Linked DNA regions of Novipirellula caenicola. The main gene of each other region encodes a partner of the protein of the gene in region 2 in a complex. Links are inferred from orthologs where the notes say so. Each region holds a gene or a part of one and is shown on either strand. Other genes may lie near its edges.

Region 1 (8,400 bases), on a different replicon or contig from region 2:
CGAATCTGAGCCGACTCGCTGCGAACCAAAAAGAACCAATTGCCGCCCCAGGCGATATCTCCAACGACTTGGCCAAACCCTGGCACCTCGACGGCCACCGCTTTGCGATAGCGATAGCTCGGAACATTTTCGACCGTGACGCGGTGCATGTCTTCATCCAATTCGAAACCGATCACGCCCACCGATGTTTCGAGCTGATGATACCCGGGCCCGATGCGGCCGAGATAGGCAAGCGTTGCCGCGACGCCGATCGCACCGTGACCACACATCCCTAGGTACCCGGTGTTATTAAAAAAGATCACTGCGCCGGCGAACTCGGGATTGGTGGGCTTACACAGCAGGGCGCCCACCAACACATCACTTCCTCGTGGTTCATTGATTACCGCCGTGCGATAGTGATCGAATTCTTTGGCAAAACGCTGCTGACGCTGAATCAACGTCCCTTTGCCAAGATCGGGACCACCCGAAACGATCGTCCGTGTGGGTTCACCGCAAGTGTGAGAATCAACCGTCGAGATACGCTCGACTTTCGGAGCAGAGACTTTCATGAGAGAGATATTGTATGGCAAACAATCAAGGTTTCAGTCCATTCACGCGAACGTTCCAATCGAGCTGGGGACGTAAGCGTGAAGCCACGCAAAATGCAATGGCTAAGCAACTATGTTTGCAACAAAATCATCGCGCCACAAGTCTCCACGGCGCAGAATCATCGCCGCTGTCGCAGTCCCACCCATTCTTCCCAGCCATCGTCATGGATAGCGTGCGAGAACAGGGGGGACGGAGGCTGTAAGTCTCGTGAAGATGTTGGTCGCGATTGCAGCACCGGGCAGAGTTGCGGGGACGCAAACGCCAATGGCTTTTTCAAACCAACTCGCCGATCGATGCTTTAAGCCAGTGCGGTTGTGCGATCAACCGGCACTACCATCGCGCCAGGTTGAGCGCTGTTGGTGCGATAATAATCGGGTGCCCAGCGGCCCAGTTCGACGTACATTGCGATGACCGCAACGAGCATGAACAACATCGCGAGAATCAAAATGACGGTGTAAACACTGGGTGGCTGTTTACGTGGTTTCTCAGTCGAGGGTAGTGTCGACACGGTCGCCCTCCTGGATAGTGCCTTGGCTGAAGTCGGGCAGGATTTCCGCGACCGCTCGGTCAGGTTCAATTTTCAACACACGGACCTTGCCAAGGTAGCGGCCCTGTCGACTGATTTCGAGATGATGACCTGATCGCAGCCCATCATCGTATCCAATCGAAACTTCGACCAGTTTCTTAGGACGGTTGATCACCAAAACGGTGCCGTTGCGATCCGGAGGCGATCCATCGAGGGGTTCGTTGATATCGATCCCCTTGGCATCGACGACCTCTTTGTAACGGGTTACTTGGGCCATCAATTGATCGTTCCGCTCGCTTTGGATCTGAACAATCCCACGCAACCGGTTCATTTGGTCGGTCAATTTCAACGTTTGCGTAAACAGCGTGTCGCGGTCTTCTTGTTCCTTGCGAATCTGTTGCCGCAATCGATTTGCTTCGGCCGTCAACTCTTCGAGCTGCAAAGCACGGCTGCGATCGGTTTGAGCAAAGACGGTGTTTTGAGCTTCTTTTTGCTGATAGCTCTCTTCCCGTTTTTGCAGTTGGTCTTTCAATTGGTCCAACTGAGTCGTCAACGCTGCCAATGCGGTTCGCCGCGCGGCTTGTTCACGAGCCAAGGCAGCTTCGACGCGTTGCTGCGTATCACGAAGCTGCTCGTTGGTTGATTCATAATCTTGAATTTGTTCTTTCAGTCCACCCGGGCCTGTCACCACGTCCCGCCAATTGCGGTGCGATGCGTTAACCGCCAAAGCCAAAACCATGAAGGTCAAGCTGAGGATGAGAATGATGACTGAGAACGACTTCCCAAGTAGGGTCATTGCGAAAATTCCGTATACGTTCCGACCGACAAGAGATCCCCGACGAAAAAGAGATCCAGCGACACGATAGGCGGGTGAATTGATCCAATGTCAATTCATCAACGCTGGCACGCTCTGATGGACGAGTCGCGAAAGGCACGCTTGACTCGACCAGTGAAGTATAGTTAGCCAATAAATAGAGTGTCAACGAAAACGTTGTTAAAACAGGTAAACCGAACCTGGATTAACAGTCGGGGCGGTTTGTACCGTTTTTTACGGTATCAATTCCCTCCCCCAACCGGCCTAGTAGTCGAGTCCTTCGAGCGATTTAATCGCTTGTAGGAACTGATCCATGCTTGCCGTTCGCTTCTCGACGTTCGGCTGCAACGCGCCCATGATCGCCCGCGATAACCGTGGCTCGATCTCAGGGCACCGCTCCAACAGATCCTTCGGCGGCGAGGTATCGTGGTGCAGAGCTGCCTTTCCGTTCACTACATCTCCCTGCCATGGATGCTCGAAACAGCACAGGCAGTAACAGGTGATTCCGAACGAAAAAATGTCGACACGAAAATCGGTCGCTCGACGACGGACGATTTCAGGCGACATGTAGAGCGGTGTCCCCGTGCGATTCCCCGGCGCCATGAAGTGACGCGTTGCAGGCACGGTCAAGCCAAAATCGATGAGCTTGAGGCCGCTGAAATCGGGAAAACAAATGAAATTGCGAGGGCAAATGTCGCGATGGATGAAGCCGCGTGAATGGACGTAGCGAATCGCTTCGGCCATCTGGCGAATCAATCCCATCCGATTGCCCTTCAAGTTCGCTTCTTGGCGATTGACGATCACATGCTGCAAACTGGGGCCTTCGACATACTCCATTACCAAAATGGGTTGCCCCTTGCTGGTCACCCCGGCTTCGTAGGTTTCAACCACGTTGGGGTGTTTCATTCCCAACGCGATCTCTCCTTCACTTGGCTTTTTCAGCCCTTTGAAACGGGCTTCAAACTGCTCCATTTTCTCAATGTCAAGCAATTTGACGCCAACGGTGCGTTTGTGCTCACGATCGTTGGCGACGAAGAAATTACTCATCGTGCCGGTGGCACTGGTTCGCATCCGGTCAAAACGTAGCTCGACGTTTATTCGCGCGTTGGCTTTTAGATTGGCCTTTGCTCCGCCATTGGAACCGGAATTGAATTTAGCCTTGAGCGAATCAAATAGCCCCATAGGTCACGTGAGCATTTGGAAACAGGAGAAAAGGGAAATAGCGCCGTCGGTTTCGAAATCGCCGTCTTCAATGGACTACGTTTCTTCTGAAAACCTACTTTCCACAATAGTCAATTGCGCGAGCAATCTCCGTTTTTAGCGATTTTCGTGGCACGATTCGATCGATGTAACCGTGCTCCAACAGAAATTCGCTGGTCTGGAACCCTTCGGGCAATTCGATCCCGATGGTCGCCTTAATTGTTCGCGGCCCGGCAAATCCGATCAACGCTTTGGGCTCGGCAAAGACCAAATCTCCTAACGAGGCAAAACTGGCGGCAACCCCGCCCATAGTGGGGTTCGTGAGAACACTGACAAACAACCCGCCCGCTTCGTCATAGCGTGCCAACGCGGCGGACACTTTGGCCATCTGCATCAGCGAAAGGATCCCTTCGTGCATTCGGGCCCCCCCACCACTGGCGCTAATGATGATCAGCGGCAGGTCATGTTCGGTCGCAAATTCGATCAAACGAGTCAACCGCTCACCGACCACCGACCCCATGCTTCCCATGATGAACGCACTGTCGGTGACCGCAAATGCGACCCGGCGAGCGCGAACCATTCCGGTACCGGTCAGCACGGCATCGCTGAGCCCGGTCCGTTTCTGTTCCGAAACCAGCCGATCGGAATACTTGCGTCGATCCGAAAACTCGAGCGGGTCCGAAGACCGCAAATGCTCGTTCATCGGCTCGAAGGTTCCTTCGTCCAACACCTGTGCGATACGTTCGGTTGCGGAGACGTAGAAGTGGTATTCACACTTGGGACAAACGTTTAGCCGCTGGGCCACCTCTTTCTTGTAGACCGACGCACCGCAACCGGGGCATTTCACCCACAATCCTTCGGGAACGCCCCGTTTTTTGGGCGGTGCCGCCTTGTCCACGCTCTCTTGGCCGGTTGAAGCATCCGCAGCCAAAATCCCTTCGGATTGCGACGGGGCAGAGGTCACCGACGAATTGGGTTCATCGGTCTTGGAAGGGGTCGAATCAACGCTTGCCATGCTATTTCGGACCATACTGTCTTGGGGATCAACAATTTCAAAGTCGGAATCGAACCTTCACCTTAGCCGATTTTTCCAATTTGTGCTCCCTCAAATTCTAGTCGCTTGTAGTCAAATGCGGGACATGGCCCCCCGCACCCCTCATGACCCCAAGTCCCGGTTTCGCTAAATTGCAGTCTACTCAACTTGACGCTCCAAACGCACCGCTTGGAAAAGCGGGTGAAAAATTGGCTGCTGCGGATAATTGAGTCGAAACCCGCCCCCCCTTCCTCTTCTTTCGACGACACGATCATGACGATTCGACCGGTACGTAAACTCCTTGTCGCCAATCGCAGCGAAATCGCGACCCGAGTCTTCCGCAGTGCAACGGAACTTGGAATTCGCACGGTAGCGATTTATTCCCACGAAGATCGTTACGCACTGCACCGCTTCAAGGCGGATGAGGCGTATCAGATCGGCGAACCCGGCGAACCGATCCGCTCGTACTTGAACATCGAAGCGATCGTCGACTTGTGTAAGAAGCATGACGTCGATGCGGTCCACCCGGGTTATGGATTCCTGTCGGAAAACCCCGAGTTCGCCCGGGCACTGGAAAACGCCGGCATCTTGTTTGTCGGCCCCAGCGTCAATTCGCTGGAGCAGCTCGGGGACAAAACCGCCGCACGCAAGATCGCCGAGGCGGCCCAGGTGCCGGTCTTGGGAGGCAAGAACGAAGCGCTCTCTAGCGTCGATGAAGCACTCGAAATCGCCGACTCGATGGGCTACCCCGTGATCTTGAAAGCATCCAAAGGAGGCGGCGGACGCGGAATGCGGGTCGTCAATTCGGCAGACGAATTGCCGGCGGCACTCGAAGCGGCTCAGCGTGAAGCGAAAACCGCGTTCGGCAGCGATGAAGTGTTTGTCGAGCGGTTCGTTCAGCGAGCGCGTCACATCGAAGTCCAATTGCTCGGCGACCGACACAACAACTTAGTTCACCTGTGGGAACGTGACTGCAGCGTTCAGCGGCGACACCAAAAGGTCGTCGAAATCGCACCGGCTCCGAACTTGAGTAGCGACATCCGCCAAGCGATGTGCGAAGCGGCAATCAAAATCGGCCGCGCCGTCGGCGGGGACTCCAGCGGCTATGAAAATGCCGGCACCGTCGAATTCCTTTACGATGTTGACGCAAAGCAATTCTTCTTTATCGAGGTCAATCCTCGCATCCAAGTTGAACACACGGTGACCGAAGAAGTCACAGGGATCGACATCGTTCGCAGCCAAATCTTGGTCGCCCAGGGCTATCCGCTCGATAGCGAAGAGGTGGGATTGTCGTCGCAAGACGCGATTCACACCAGCGGGTTTGCGATGCAGTGTCGCGTGACGACCGAAGACCCGAGCAACCAATTCCGTCCCGATTACGGCCGGATCAGCCATTACCGCAGCGCCGCCGGGCTGGGGATTCGCTTGGACGCCGGCAGCGCTTTCAGCGGCGCGGTGGTCAACCCGTTTTACGATTCGATGTTGGTGAAAGTCACCGCACGGGCTCCCTCGCTGGCCTCGGCTGCATCACGCATGAACCGCTGTTTGCACGAATTCCGCATTCGTGGCGTGAAGACGAACATCCCGTTTTTGATCAAGATGATCAACTATCCGGCGTTCTTGGCCGGCGAGGCCACGACCCGTTTGATCGACCAAACGCCGTCGCTGTTTGAATTGCCACGCCGCCGCGACCGAGCGAGCAAGTTGTTGGCGTTTCTGGGGGAAACGATCGTCAACGGCAACCCGCTTGTCGTCGGACGCCCTGTGGCAACACGCCGCGAACCGGCTCCGGTACCGCAACTGAAAAAACTCGCGGAACTGCCCGGCAAACAGTTACCCGAAGGAACCAAGGACATCTTTCGCCGCGAAGGTGCCGAGGGACTTGTCAAATGGGTTCAGAATCAAAAAGGATTGCTGTTTACTGACACCACGATGCGAGACGCGCATCAATCGTTGTTGGCCACGCGAGTGCGAACGTTTGACATGTTGCAAATCGCACCAGCGTACGCCCAGCTAACGCCCCAATTGTTTTCACTGGAAATGTGGGGCGGAGCCACGTTTGATACTACGATGCGATTCTTAAAAGAATCTCCGTGGCAACGCCTCGCCGACTTGCGTGAACAGGTCCCCAATATCCTGACTCAAATGTTGCTGCGAGCCAGCAACGCGGTGGGCTACACAAACTATCCCGACAACGTCGTGCGTTTGTTTGTACGCGAAGCCGTGCAAGCAGGGATGGACGTTTTCCGTGTTTTCGATGCACTCAATTGGCTCGAAAACATGAACGTGGCGATGGACGCGGTGTTGGCCGAAGGCGGGATCTGCGAAGCATCGATCTGTTACACCGGCGACCTGCAAAACCCACGTCGCACCAAGTACGACATCAAGTACTACGTCGAACTGGCTAAACAGCTGGAAAAACGCGGTGCCCATTTGTTGGCGATCAAGGATATGGCCGGACTTTGCAAACCGGCGGCGGCGGTCCAGTTGATCCGTGCGTTGCGAGAAGAAATTGGTATCCCGATCCATTTCCACACGCACGACACCGCAGGCATCCAAGCGGCAACCATCCTGGCTGCCGCTGGCGAAGGCTTGCAGATTGCCGACGCCGCACTCGCACCGCTTTCCGGCGGAACCAGCCAAGTCAACTTGAACACGTTGGTCGAAGCGCTTCGCGATACCGATCGCGAGTCTTCTCTATCGACCGAGGCGTTGACGCAGTTGGCAACATATTGGCAAGCCGCACGCGAATTTTACTTGCCCTTTGAAAGCAGCGTGTTGCCCGCTACCGGCGACCTCTACGAACACGAAATGCCGGGCGGACAATACACCAACTTGTATCAACAAGCTCGTGCGTTGGGGCTATCCGATCGCTGGGCCGAAGTATGTAAAGCCTACGCCGGCGTGAATCGCTTGTTTGGTGACATCGTCAAAGTCACCCCGACCAGCAAAGCGGTCGGCGACATGGCGCTGTTCTTGGTTGCTAACGAGATGTCAGCCGAAGACGTTTTGACGGCTGACAAATCGCTTGCCTATCCTGCCAGCGTGATTGATTTGATCGGCGGACGGATGGGACAACCGCCAGGCGGATTCCCCGACGAAGTCATCAAGATCATCTTGGGTGACCAGAAACCGGTTCTCAATCGTCCCGGTGATTCGATGCCTGACGCCGACGTCGCTGCCGCTCGGGCGGCGGCCGCCAAGTTGACCGGCGATCCTGAAAACGACCGCGCCGCCGTCACGCATCTGCTGTACCCAAAGGTGTTCGAGGACTTTGCTAAACACCGCAACACGTATGGCGACGTCGATCACATTCCGACGCCTAACTTTTTCTACGGACAAGAACCGGGCGAAGAAATCGCGGTCGATATCGAACCGGGTAAACGCTTGATCGTCAAATTCCTCGCCGTCGGAGTGCCTCATCCTGATGGGACGCGGACTGTTTTCTTTGAACTGAACGGTCAACCACGCGAAGTGTCGATCCTCGACAAATCGCTCGAACCGAAAGTCAAAGCGGCGGTCAAGGCGGACCCCAACGATCCTGGCCAAGTCGCCGCCAGCATGCCGGGTATGGTGATTACCGTCGCTGCAGCCGAAGGCGACAAGGTCAAAGAGGGCCAGAAATTGATGGTGCTCGAAGCGATGAAGATGGAAACCACGATCAACGCGCCGGTCAGCGGAACGATCGCCAGCATCCAAACGCCTGCAGGCACGCAAGTCGAAGCGGGCGATTTGTTAGCGACGATCACGGTCAAGTAGCCGAAGTCCTATCAGCCATCTAGAAGTTGCGTGATTGCCGTTTTTCCCGGCAAATCACAACCCGACGCGTCAGTTTCTAGGTTGCTATTTTTGTGCCGGAGGCTCTTTGTGGAATAGCCTTGGACTTTGGTCCAAGGTTAGCGGTTCTGAAATTGGCACCCCGTCGCGGAGCGACGTTCTGTGGCGAACGATTAAGTCACAAAACGTCCCGTTGGGACTCGATTGATACTGGCGAAAGTCATCGGACTAAAGTCCGAGGCTATCGAAATATGTCGCTCCGCGACAGCAAATAGCACAACTTCAAAAAATTCAGCTCCCGGGCTTCGGTCGCTCGAAGCCCCACGATGCGGCCATCGCATCGGCCGCTTCTTCGATGTCAGTGATCTCGCCCCACCCCCCGTTGCGAAGATAGGCATGAGCGAATTCGTGCGCGATCACGTACCATGCAAACGTTTCGGGTGCATCGGCTAGTTTCAATCG
Region 2 (8,314 bases):
CGTTTGGCGGCATGTACTACAAAACAATCAACCAGTACGGTGTGCTGCCGCAGCCCGCACCGGAAACCAACACGCATGGTCAATCGGATCAGGACAGGGCAGGGGAATTGTCGATCGATCGCAATGTTGTTTATGCCAATATCGATGGCCGTAAACTGCTGATGGATGTCTTTCGTCCGTCGTCCGCCGAAGGCAAACGTCTGCCTGGGGTCGTACTGGTTCACGGTGGCGGATGGCTCAAAGGCGACAAGACCAAGTTTCAATCGCTGGCCAAACGGCTCGCCCAAAAGGGCTACGTCGTCGCGGCGATCGAGTATCGGCTTGGCTATGAAGCAAAATTTCCTGCCGCAATCCGTGACGCGAATGCCGCCACGGCATTCATCCGGCAACACGCGGCGGATTGGAACATCGATCCCAACCGCATCGCGGCAGTGGGTGGTTCCGCGGGCGGTCATCTCGCTGGGTTGATGGCGGCGGGCAACACGAATGCCAAATTGCATCACGACGGACTAAGCAGCAGTGATCAATCACGTCTGCAAGCGGTCGTCGTGATGGCGGGCCCGCTGCAAACCGCATCGGGCAGCGTGGCGGACCGTTCCCATGACGTCAAAGACAATGCGTTTGCGGTGCACTGGATCGGCGCGACGATCGACGACGCCCCGGAAATGTACAAGTTGGCCGATGCGTATGAAGCGATCGACAAGGACATGCCACCAACCTTGTTCATCACAGGCAGCCTCGACAACCCAGCTCGCAACGAACCCGCTCGTGAAAAATTGAAGAGTTTGGGTGTCCCTTTCGAGCTTCGCATCCATGACGGCGCGAAACATGGTCACTGGAACCAAAACGATTGGATGGATACGGTAGTAACCGATATTGATGGGTTTCTAAAAAAACACCTCAACTAAATCGTCCTTCAACCGTCCCGCTGGCTAGGAAACAATTCGTGCGTGTTGCTCATGTCATTACTCGAATGATCATTGGTGGTGCTCAAGAGAACACGCTGCTGAATTGTTTGGACCTGATGCACGATTTCGGTGACGACGTGCTGTTGATCACCGGAAAAGAAGTCGGACCCGAAGGAGACTTGCTAAGCCAGGGTAGGGCAGGGGAGTTGCCAATTTGCAAGCTCGACCATTTGCGTCGAGCGATCCATCCGGTTCACGATCTCAGGGGACGCGCCGAGCTTCGCGAGGCAATCCGAAAATTCAAGCCCGACGTTGTGCATACACATAGTGCTAAGGGAGGAATCTTGGGACGTGCGGTCGCTTGGGACGAGCAGGTTCCGGCGATCGTCCACAGTGTGCATGGAGCTCCGTTTCACGAATATCAGCCGATGTTGACGCGGACACTGTACCGCACGTGCGAGCGATGGGCGGCCAGACGATGTCACCATATGGTTTGTGTCGCTGACGCGATGACCGATTTGATGGTCGATGCCGACGTTGCCCCGCGTGAAAAATTCACGACGATCTATAGCGGAATGGATGTCGAGCCGTTTCGACGGGCTGATGAACATCGCCAACGTATTCGCAATCAATTCGGATTGACCGAGGATGCGATCGTGATCGGAAAAATTGCTCGGCTGTTTCATTTGAAAGGCCATGACGATCTGATCTCGGCAGCGGCCACGGTCGTCAAGCAAGTTCCGCAAGTCCGTTTTTTGCTGGTGGGCGATGGCATTCTGCGAGACAGTCTGACTCGCCGAATCGAGTCGCTGGGATTGAGCGAGCACTTCATTTTCTCGGGACTGGTTCCCCCGGACGAGGTCCCCTCGTTGATCGGAGCGATGGACGCGTTGGTCCACACCTCGTATCGCGAAGGGTTAGCCCGGGCACTGCCGCAAGCCTTGATCGCCGGCCGCCCCGTAATCAGCTACGACGTCGACGGGGCTCGCGAGGTCGCGATCTCGGGTGAGACAGGCTATTTGGTTCCTCCCGGTGACATTGATCAACTCGCTGAATCGATCCTCCGATTGAGCAGTGACCGTGAGTTGCGTCAGCAAATGGGGAGGGCAGGGCAGCGGCGATTTACGGAGCAGTTCCGCCATCAAACGATGACGCGGCGGATCCGTGAACTGTACGAACAACTGCTGTCGCGACCGCGAAAGTAACGAATTCCCGCGATTTCACCGCCATTTCGTGGCGTTTCCGAATTTCGAGACGTTTCCGAATTTCCAGGCGTTTCCGAATTTCGAGGCGTTTTCTGGGTCTGCTTCGCTGGCTCGGTAGCGATTCCGAGGGCGATGACATGATGCCATTGGTTTTGCTAGCGGCGCCGGGCCTCGTCCGGTTCCCGCGTGATAAAACGCTCGATTTTGACCGGGCGAGGCCCCGCGACGCTCCGCTACCCGAAAACCCCAATTTAGTGCCAAAATGGATGACATCTGGCAGTCACCCGCCGAAGTGTTGGCAGGTCGCCCCCGCCGCGATCCCGACCTATCGGGCCAGGGACCGATTGAACTATCATAGAGTCACTGTTCTATGCCAACCAAATTACGATTCGCCCCTGATTTGTGCTGATGACCAAGACCCGTGATTTTCTGGGCCCCTATCGATTGGCCCGTCTGATTCGCTCTGGAAGTACCTGTGATGTCTGGGAAGCCATCGACGAAAACTCCGAAGAGCGATACGCGTTGAAACTGCTCAAGCCATCGGCGCGAGAGGACAAGGCAGAGATCGCGTTATTGAAACACGAGTTCACCGTGGCGTCGGATTTGAACAGCCCTCGCATCATCAAAGTCATCGACTTTCGCATTGAATCCGGAGTCCCTTTTTTGGTGCTGCAGCTCTTCAGCGAATTGAATATGAAGCAAGCACTGCGGCAGGGCCCCGAGTCGCTGGCCTACATGCTGGACAAGATTGTCGGCCAAGCCGCCGAGGGCTTGTATTACATGCACACCAAGAATTGGATCCACTTGGATATCAAGCCGGACAATTACTTGGTCAGCCGCGATGGTGAAACGAAGTTGATCGACTTTACGATCGCCGAGAAAAAGAAGACCGGATTCAGTAAACTGTTCCACAGTTCGAAATACGCCAAGGGCACTCGAAGCTACATGTCACCCGAGCAGATCCGCTGCAAAGTGTGTGACGAGCGATCGGACATCTACAGCTTTGGCTGCGTGTTGTTTGAATTGGTCACGGGCAAACCGCCATACACAGGCGACACGCCAAACGATTTGCTGAACAAGCACTTGACGGCATCGATCCCGAGCCCGATTGCGTACAACAACAACGTGTCCAAGGAATTCGCCGATGTGATCAAGCAGATGATGGCGAAGAAGCCCGACAATCGGCCGCCATCGATGTGGGAATTCTTGAAGCAATTCCGTGCGATGGAATTGTGGAACAAGCGTCCTCGCAAACCCGACGTCAGCGTGTTCGACACTCAGACGGGAATCCGCGGTGCCGAAGACATGATCAAAAAACCATCCGGAAACGGCGAAGACGACGAGATCTAAACTTCGCCTTCTAAACACAATACGCGTGCGATGCTTCCGATTTTCGATTGTCTTCGAAGCCGCACCTTACTTATCACGAGAAAAGAATGAGCGCTGGACCTGGATTAGAATTTGAATACGAGATCGCGGATCTCGAAAGCAAGATTGCGTCGCTTGAACGTCAAACCAATCGCACCGACGAAATCGAAAAAGAGATTCGCGACTTGCGTCGCAAACTTGTTGATCTACTACGCGATGTCTACGGGTCGCTGGACTCGTGGCAAACCGTGCAAGTGGCTCGTCATAAAAACCGACCCTACACCCGTGACTATTTGAACCTTGCGTTTGATGAGTTTGTCGAACTGCATGGCGACAAACACTTTGGTGATGACCGCGCGATGTTGTCGGGTTTCGCCAAACTCGATCGTTTCAAAGTGTTGGTTCTCGGTCATCAAAAAGGCCGCACGTTCAAAGAACGCGCGGCGTGCCATTTCGGTTGTGCCCATCCCGAAGGCTATCGCAAAGCGATGGTCAAAATGCGATTGGCTGAAAAGTATCGCATGCCGCTGATCTGTTTCATCGACACGCCCGGTGCGTACCCGGGGATCGGTGCCGAAGAACGTGGTCAAGCGCAAGTGATCGCCGAAAGCATGTTCATGATGAGCCGCTTGAAGACGCCCGTGATCTGTGTCGTGATTGGCGAAGGCGGATCGGGCGGCGCCCTCGGTATCGGCGTGGGCGACCGGATCGCGATGCTGCAACATTCGTACTACAGCGTGATCAGCCCCGAAGGCTGTGCGGGCATCTTGTGGAAGAGTCACGAACATGCACCCAAAGCCGCCGCAGCGTTGCGGTTCACCAGCGACAATTTGAAGCGACTTGGCGTGGTCGATGATGTGCTCGAAGAACCACTCGGCGGCGCCCATCGTGACCATCACCAAATGGCGTCGCGATTGAAGAGTTATCTGTCGCGAACGCTGTCGGATCTAGAGTCCATGTCGACCGAAGAACTGGTCAACCAACGGTATGAAAAGTTCCGCCGGATCGGTGTCTTCTTGGAAGAAGCCGAATCCGCATAGGTGAACAAAAGAGAACCGAGTTTCGATTCTCGCCAAACTTCAAAATCGGGCCATTTTCTTTCGCTCGATGGGCGACGCATCAGCGGATGCGTCGCCATCTGCTAAGGCCAAATCAGGCCTCCGTCGGTTAGACATCGGGGACACCAAGTCGCGCGATCCAGAGAGCCTGCGAAGCATCGAGCGAGGCCTTTGCCGAGTGGATCCACGGGCAAATGTTCCGCGGCGAAAGCGGAGGGCAATGCGACCAGAAACGAGCAGGTAGAGCGTCGCAATCACGACCGCGGCGGAAGCCATCGCCGCCTTCGTTTTGATCATGGATCGGCAGCGCGAACGGTGGCGACGCGGAAGCGTTTGCGAGCGACGGATCGATGACGAATGATCACGTCGAGCCATCGTCGGGAAGGCGGATCAAGCGTCGAGTCCGCCAGAGCGAAAAGCGGGAGAGGCCCGAATTTACGGGCGAAATTGACCGCCCCGCAACGTCCGATAATGCCCCTTATGTTGTATTAAAGGTGCGTAAAACCCCGTATTTCAGGCATTTCGTGTGGGATAGGCTTCTAGCCTGTCATCAGCATCCCCTTCTTAATTCAGCATGGCTAGATCTCATCGAAACTCTTGACGAGTTTCGCTACGAGCGACTGGCCGTAGCGGAAGTCGTCAAGACTTTCGTCGTCCATGCGGGACACGCTTCCAGGCAGTCATCGGCATGCCTATATCCCATCGAAACTCTTGACGAGTTTCGCTACGAGTGACTGGCCGTAGCGGAAGTCGTCAAGACTTTCGTCGTCCATGCGGGACACGCTTCCAGGCAGTCATCGGCATGCCTAAATCCCATCGAAACTCTTGACGAGTTTCGCTACGAGCGACAGGCCGTAGCGGAAGTCGTCAAGACTTTCGTCGTCCATGCGGACACGCTTCCAGGCGGTCATCGGCATGCCTAAATCCCATCGAAACTCTTGACGAGTTTCGCTACGAGTCCGATGAACCTACCGCTGAAATCCTTCCCAGGGACGCTGGGCTTGCTGAGGCACCGATGGGCCTGAATTCCAACCCCGCGGATCGACTGGCAACGGCGATCGTCCGGTCGAGTTTCCCGATCCGTCATCCCACAGCGATTCGGGCAAAATGCCATTCGCCGCATCCCCTGCCACGCCTTCCAAAAAGCCTGCGGGCGTGTCCTGGGCGTCATCCGCATTGAAGCGTTTTTCGAAGCGGTCCAGGTACGGTTGGACGATCTGCTGAATCTCTGGCGGGATGACCGATTCGCTGCGTGCCAGCACGCTGGCGATGTAGTTGCCGCTCTTGCTGCCGACAATTTTCTCGCGAACATTTTCGCCAAAAAGCGTGACGGCAAACAGCGTGATCAAGATGCAGTACAACGCGCCCTTGGCCAGCCCAAACATCGCTCCGATTTGACGATCGAATTCGCGAAGTTTGAATCGATCGATCGTGCCGCTGACCATCCGAAATGCGACCCAAACGACCAGCGATGTGCCGACGTACAGGATCAACATTGCCAAGAATCGGTTCCATGGCGGTTCGGCGTGGATCGATTGGCTGAAGGGTTCGCGAAAATGGTAAGCCACCATGTAGCTGACCACGATCGATGCGATCGACGCGAGCTGCCAGGCGAACCCTTTGATCGCGCCAAAGATCAACGCGCCAACCAACACCACCAACATCACGATGTCGTAAATTTCCACCAGAACGCTTTCGTGCGAGTAAGGGGGCATGCGAGCAAGACACATGCGAGTCCAAAGCGGGAAGGGCGGTTGCGAATATTTTTTTAGCCGTCTCGCAAGCAGTGCCGCCAAGCCCGTTGCCAGAAAACTCGTTTGATAGCAACCGGCTCATCGCTTCCAGCATGCAGCCGCCCCGAGTTTCCGTGTTGGCGCGGATTGTAGCCAAGTGCGTTTGCCAAGCGAAGATCAATTGATTCGGGCTTGGCAGCCCCCTAGGAAAAATCCTATGTAGGAGGCCAAGGAAATCTGTACTCGTCGCGCGCGATCGTAAAGCAGCTCGGTTCACCGAATTGCTACCAATGGGTGTTGTTGCTTGCAAAGCGTGACAAGATTGATTTCGACAGCCCCTGAATTTTTTTCACCACTCCCCTGCCCTTCCTGTCGTGGCCGATTTCAAAACGCACATCACCGGCAGCACGATCGTGGGCATCGCCTACGGTTATTGGGGCGTGACGTCTCAATCGATGTCGCTGGAGAGCGGGATTTTGGCAGGCGGGTTGTGCTCGGTCAGCGGTATGCTGCCAGACTTGGATAGCGATTCGGGAATCCCGCTTCGCGAAACCAGCATGTTTGCAGCGGCCGTCGTGCCGATGTTGATGATCGAACGATTTCGCGACCTGGAACTATCACACGAGGCGATGGCGTTAGCGGCGATGTTGATCTACATCGCGATCCGATTCGTCGCAGTCGAATTCTTTAAACGCTACACCGTCCATCGCGGGATGTGGCACAGCATTCCGGCCGCAGCCACAGCGGGTTTGTTAGCGTACTTGGTGATGCCGTGTCCAAGTGAATCGATCCGCGTCTACAAAAGCGTCGCGGTGGTCGTCGGATTTCTCGTTCATTTAATTCTTGACGAGATTTGGAGCATTGATTTTGGGGGAGGGCGGTTCCGACTAAAAAAATCGTTTGGCACCGCGTTGAAGTTTTTTGGCCAAAGCCAGCTCGCCAATATCAGCGTGTACGCCAAATTGTTTTTGTTGATCTATCTCGCCTGGGGCGACCATGGCGTGGTCGACCGTATCCGGCAACGATCACGATTGGACAATAGCTATATCGCCAAGCCCGCACCGGAATTGATCCAGTGGGACAAATGGCTGCCTTGGAGATAACGAATCTCGCAACCACTCGATCTTACGAACTCGTTCGATCGAGGATCAGCGTGACGGGACCATCGTTGACCAAGCTGACCTGCATGTCGGCGGCAAAGATCCCCTCTTCGACTCGCAGTCCGGTTGCCCGTAGCGATTTGTTGTATGACTGGTAGATTTGATTTGCAATTTCCGGAGCTGCCGCGTCGGTGAACGCAGGCCGCCGTCCTTTGCGACAATCGCCCAACAACGTGAATTGGCTGACGGCTAACACCGATCCTCCGATATCCAACAGCGAGCGATTCATTTTCCCCTCGTCATCCGGAAAGATCCTCAGCTGCGACGTTTTTTCGGCCAACCATTTGGCTTCGGCTTCGGTGTCGCCGTGCCCGACGCCGACCAACGCCAACACGCCCCGGTCAATTTGACCGACCGCCCTGCCCTGCACTTCCACCTTGGCCGACGTTACGCGCTGAATCACGATTCGCATCCGATTTCCTTTTGAAACCATCGAGTGTTATTGGGCGAGATTTCCGCATAGAATAGCTGCCACGGCTAATCCGTTAAACGCCATCGAATCGTTGTGCCATGCCTTATCTGTTTACCTGCCCTCATTGTCAAACCAAAACGCAAGTCGAAGATCGATATAGCGGCCAACGGGGAGAGTGCGTCACCTGTGGTGGCGAGATTCAACTACCCGATTTTGCCACCGAAGCGACTTCGCCCCACGCAAAGTCGCCATCGATACCGAAACAATTTGCGTCGATCGTCGCGGCTGTTGTAGTGCTGATTTTGTTCCTTGCGATTGGGGTTGCCGCGATCTATCAAGGCCGACAAACGGTTGGCATGTTGCAAACCAACCGCGACCGAGCCGCGTCGATACGCAACCTCGAAAAGATTGCCGCTGCGATGAATGCGTACGCCGCCGACCACGGCAGCTACCCGCCACCGTTTACCACC

What was found.
Region 1: the proteins of ABEA92_RS08760 (region 2) and accD are in contact, whole or in part, in a solved structure (PDB 8UXZ), measured with the Escherichia coli proteins. The link is inferred for Novipirellula caenicola from one-to-one orthologs.

Annotation. Positions count from the first base shown.
Region 1 is NZ_BAABRO010000016.1:80,911-89,310, reverse strand. Bases 2,175-5,148 are described here. They hold accD (acetyl-CoA carboxylase, carboxyltransferase subunit beta), read right to left. Parts: upstream 4,144-5,148; coding sequence 3,205-4,143; downstream 2,175-3,204. Other genes in these bases: ABEA92_RS24245 (pyruvate carboxylase), read left to right, coding at 4,435-5,148; ABEA92_RS24255 (serine/threonine protein kinase), read right to left, coding at 2,193-3,110. Also shown: ABEA92_RS24270 (proline racemase family protein), read right to left, coding at 1-548; ABEA92_RS24265 (hypothetical protein), read right to left, coding at 887-1,096; ABEA92_RS24260 (hypothetical protein), read right to left, coding at 1,074-1,910; more of ABEA92_RS24245, read left to right, coding at 5,149-7,920; ABEA92_RS24240 (hypothetical protein), read right to left, coding at 8,230-8,400.
Region 2 is NZ_BAABRO010000003.1:366,251-374,564, reverse strand. What follows is about bases 2,648-5,535. They hold ABEA92_RS08760 (acetyl-CoA carboxylase carboxyltransferase subunit alpha), read left to right. Parts: upstream 2,648-3,549; coding sequence 3,550-4,521; downstream 4,522-5,535. Other genes in these bases: ABEA92_RS08755 (CvpA family protein), read right to left, coding at 5,508-5,535; ABEA92_RS08765 (serine/threonine-protein kinase), read left to right, coding at 2,648-3,463. Outside these bases: ABEA92_RS08775 (alpha/beta fold hydrolase), read left to right, coding at 1-908; ABEA92_RS08770 (glycosyltransferase family 4 protein), read left to right, coding at 947-2,113; more of ABEA92_RS08765, read left to right, coding at 2,522-2,647; more of ABEA92_RS08755, read right to left, coding at 5,536-6,224; ABEA92_RS08750 (metal-dependent hydrolase), read left to right, coding at 6,647-7,375; dtd (D-aminoacyl-tRNA deacylase), read right to left, coding at 7,398-7,844; ABEA92_RS08740 (DUF1559 family PulG-like putative transporter), read left to right, coding at 7,943-8,314. UniProt on the Escherichia coli protein: Component of the acetyl coenzyme A carboxylase (ACC) complex. First, biotin carboxylase catalyzes the carboxylation of biotin on its carrier protein (BCCP) and then the CO(2) group is transferred by the carboxyltransferase to acetyl-CoA to form malonyl-CoA.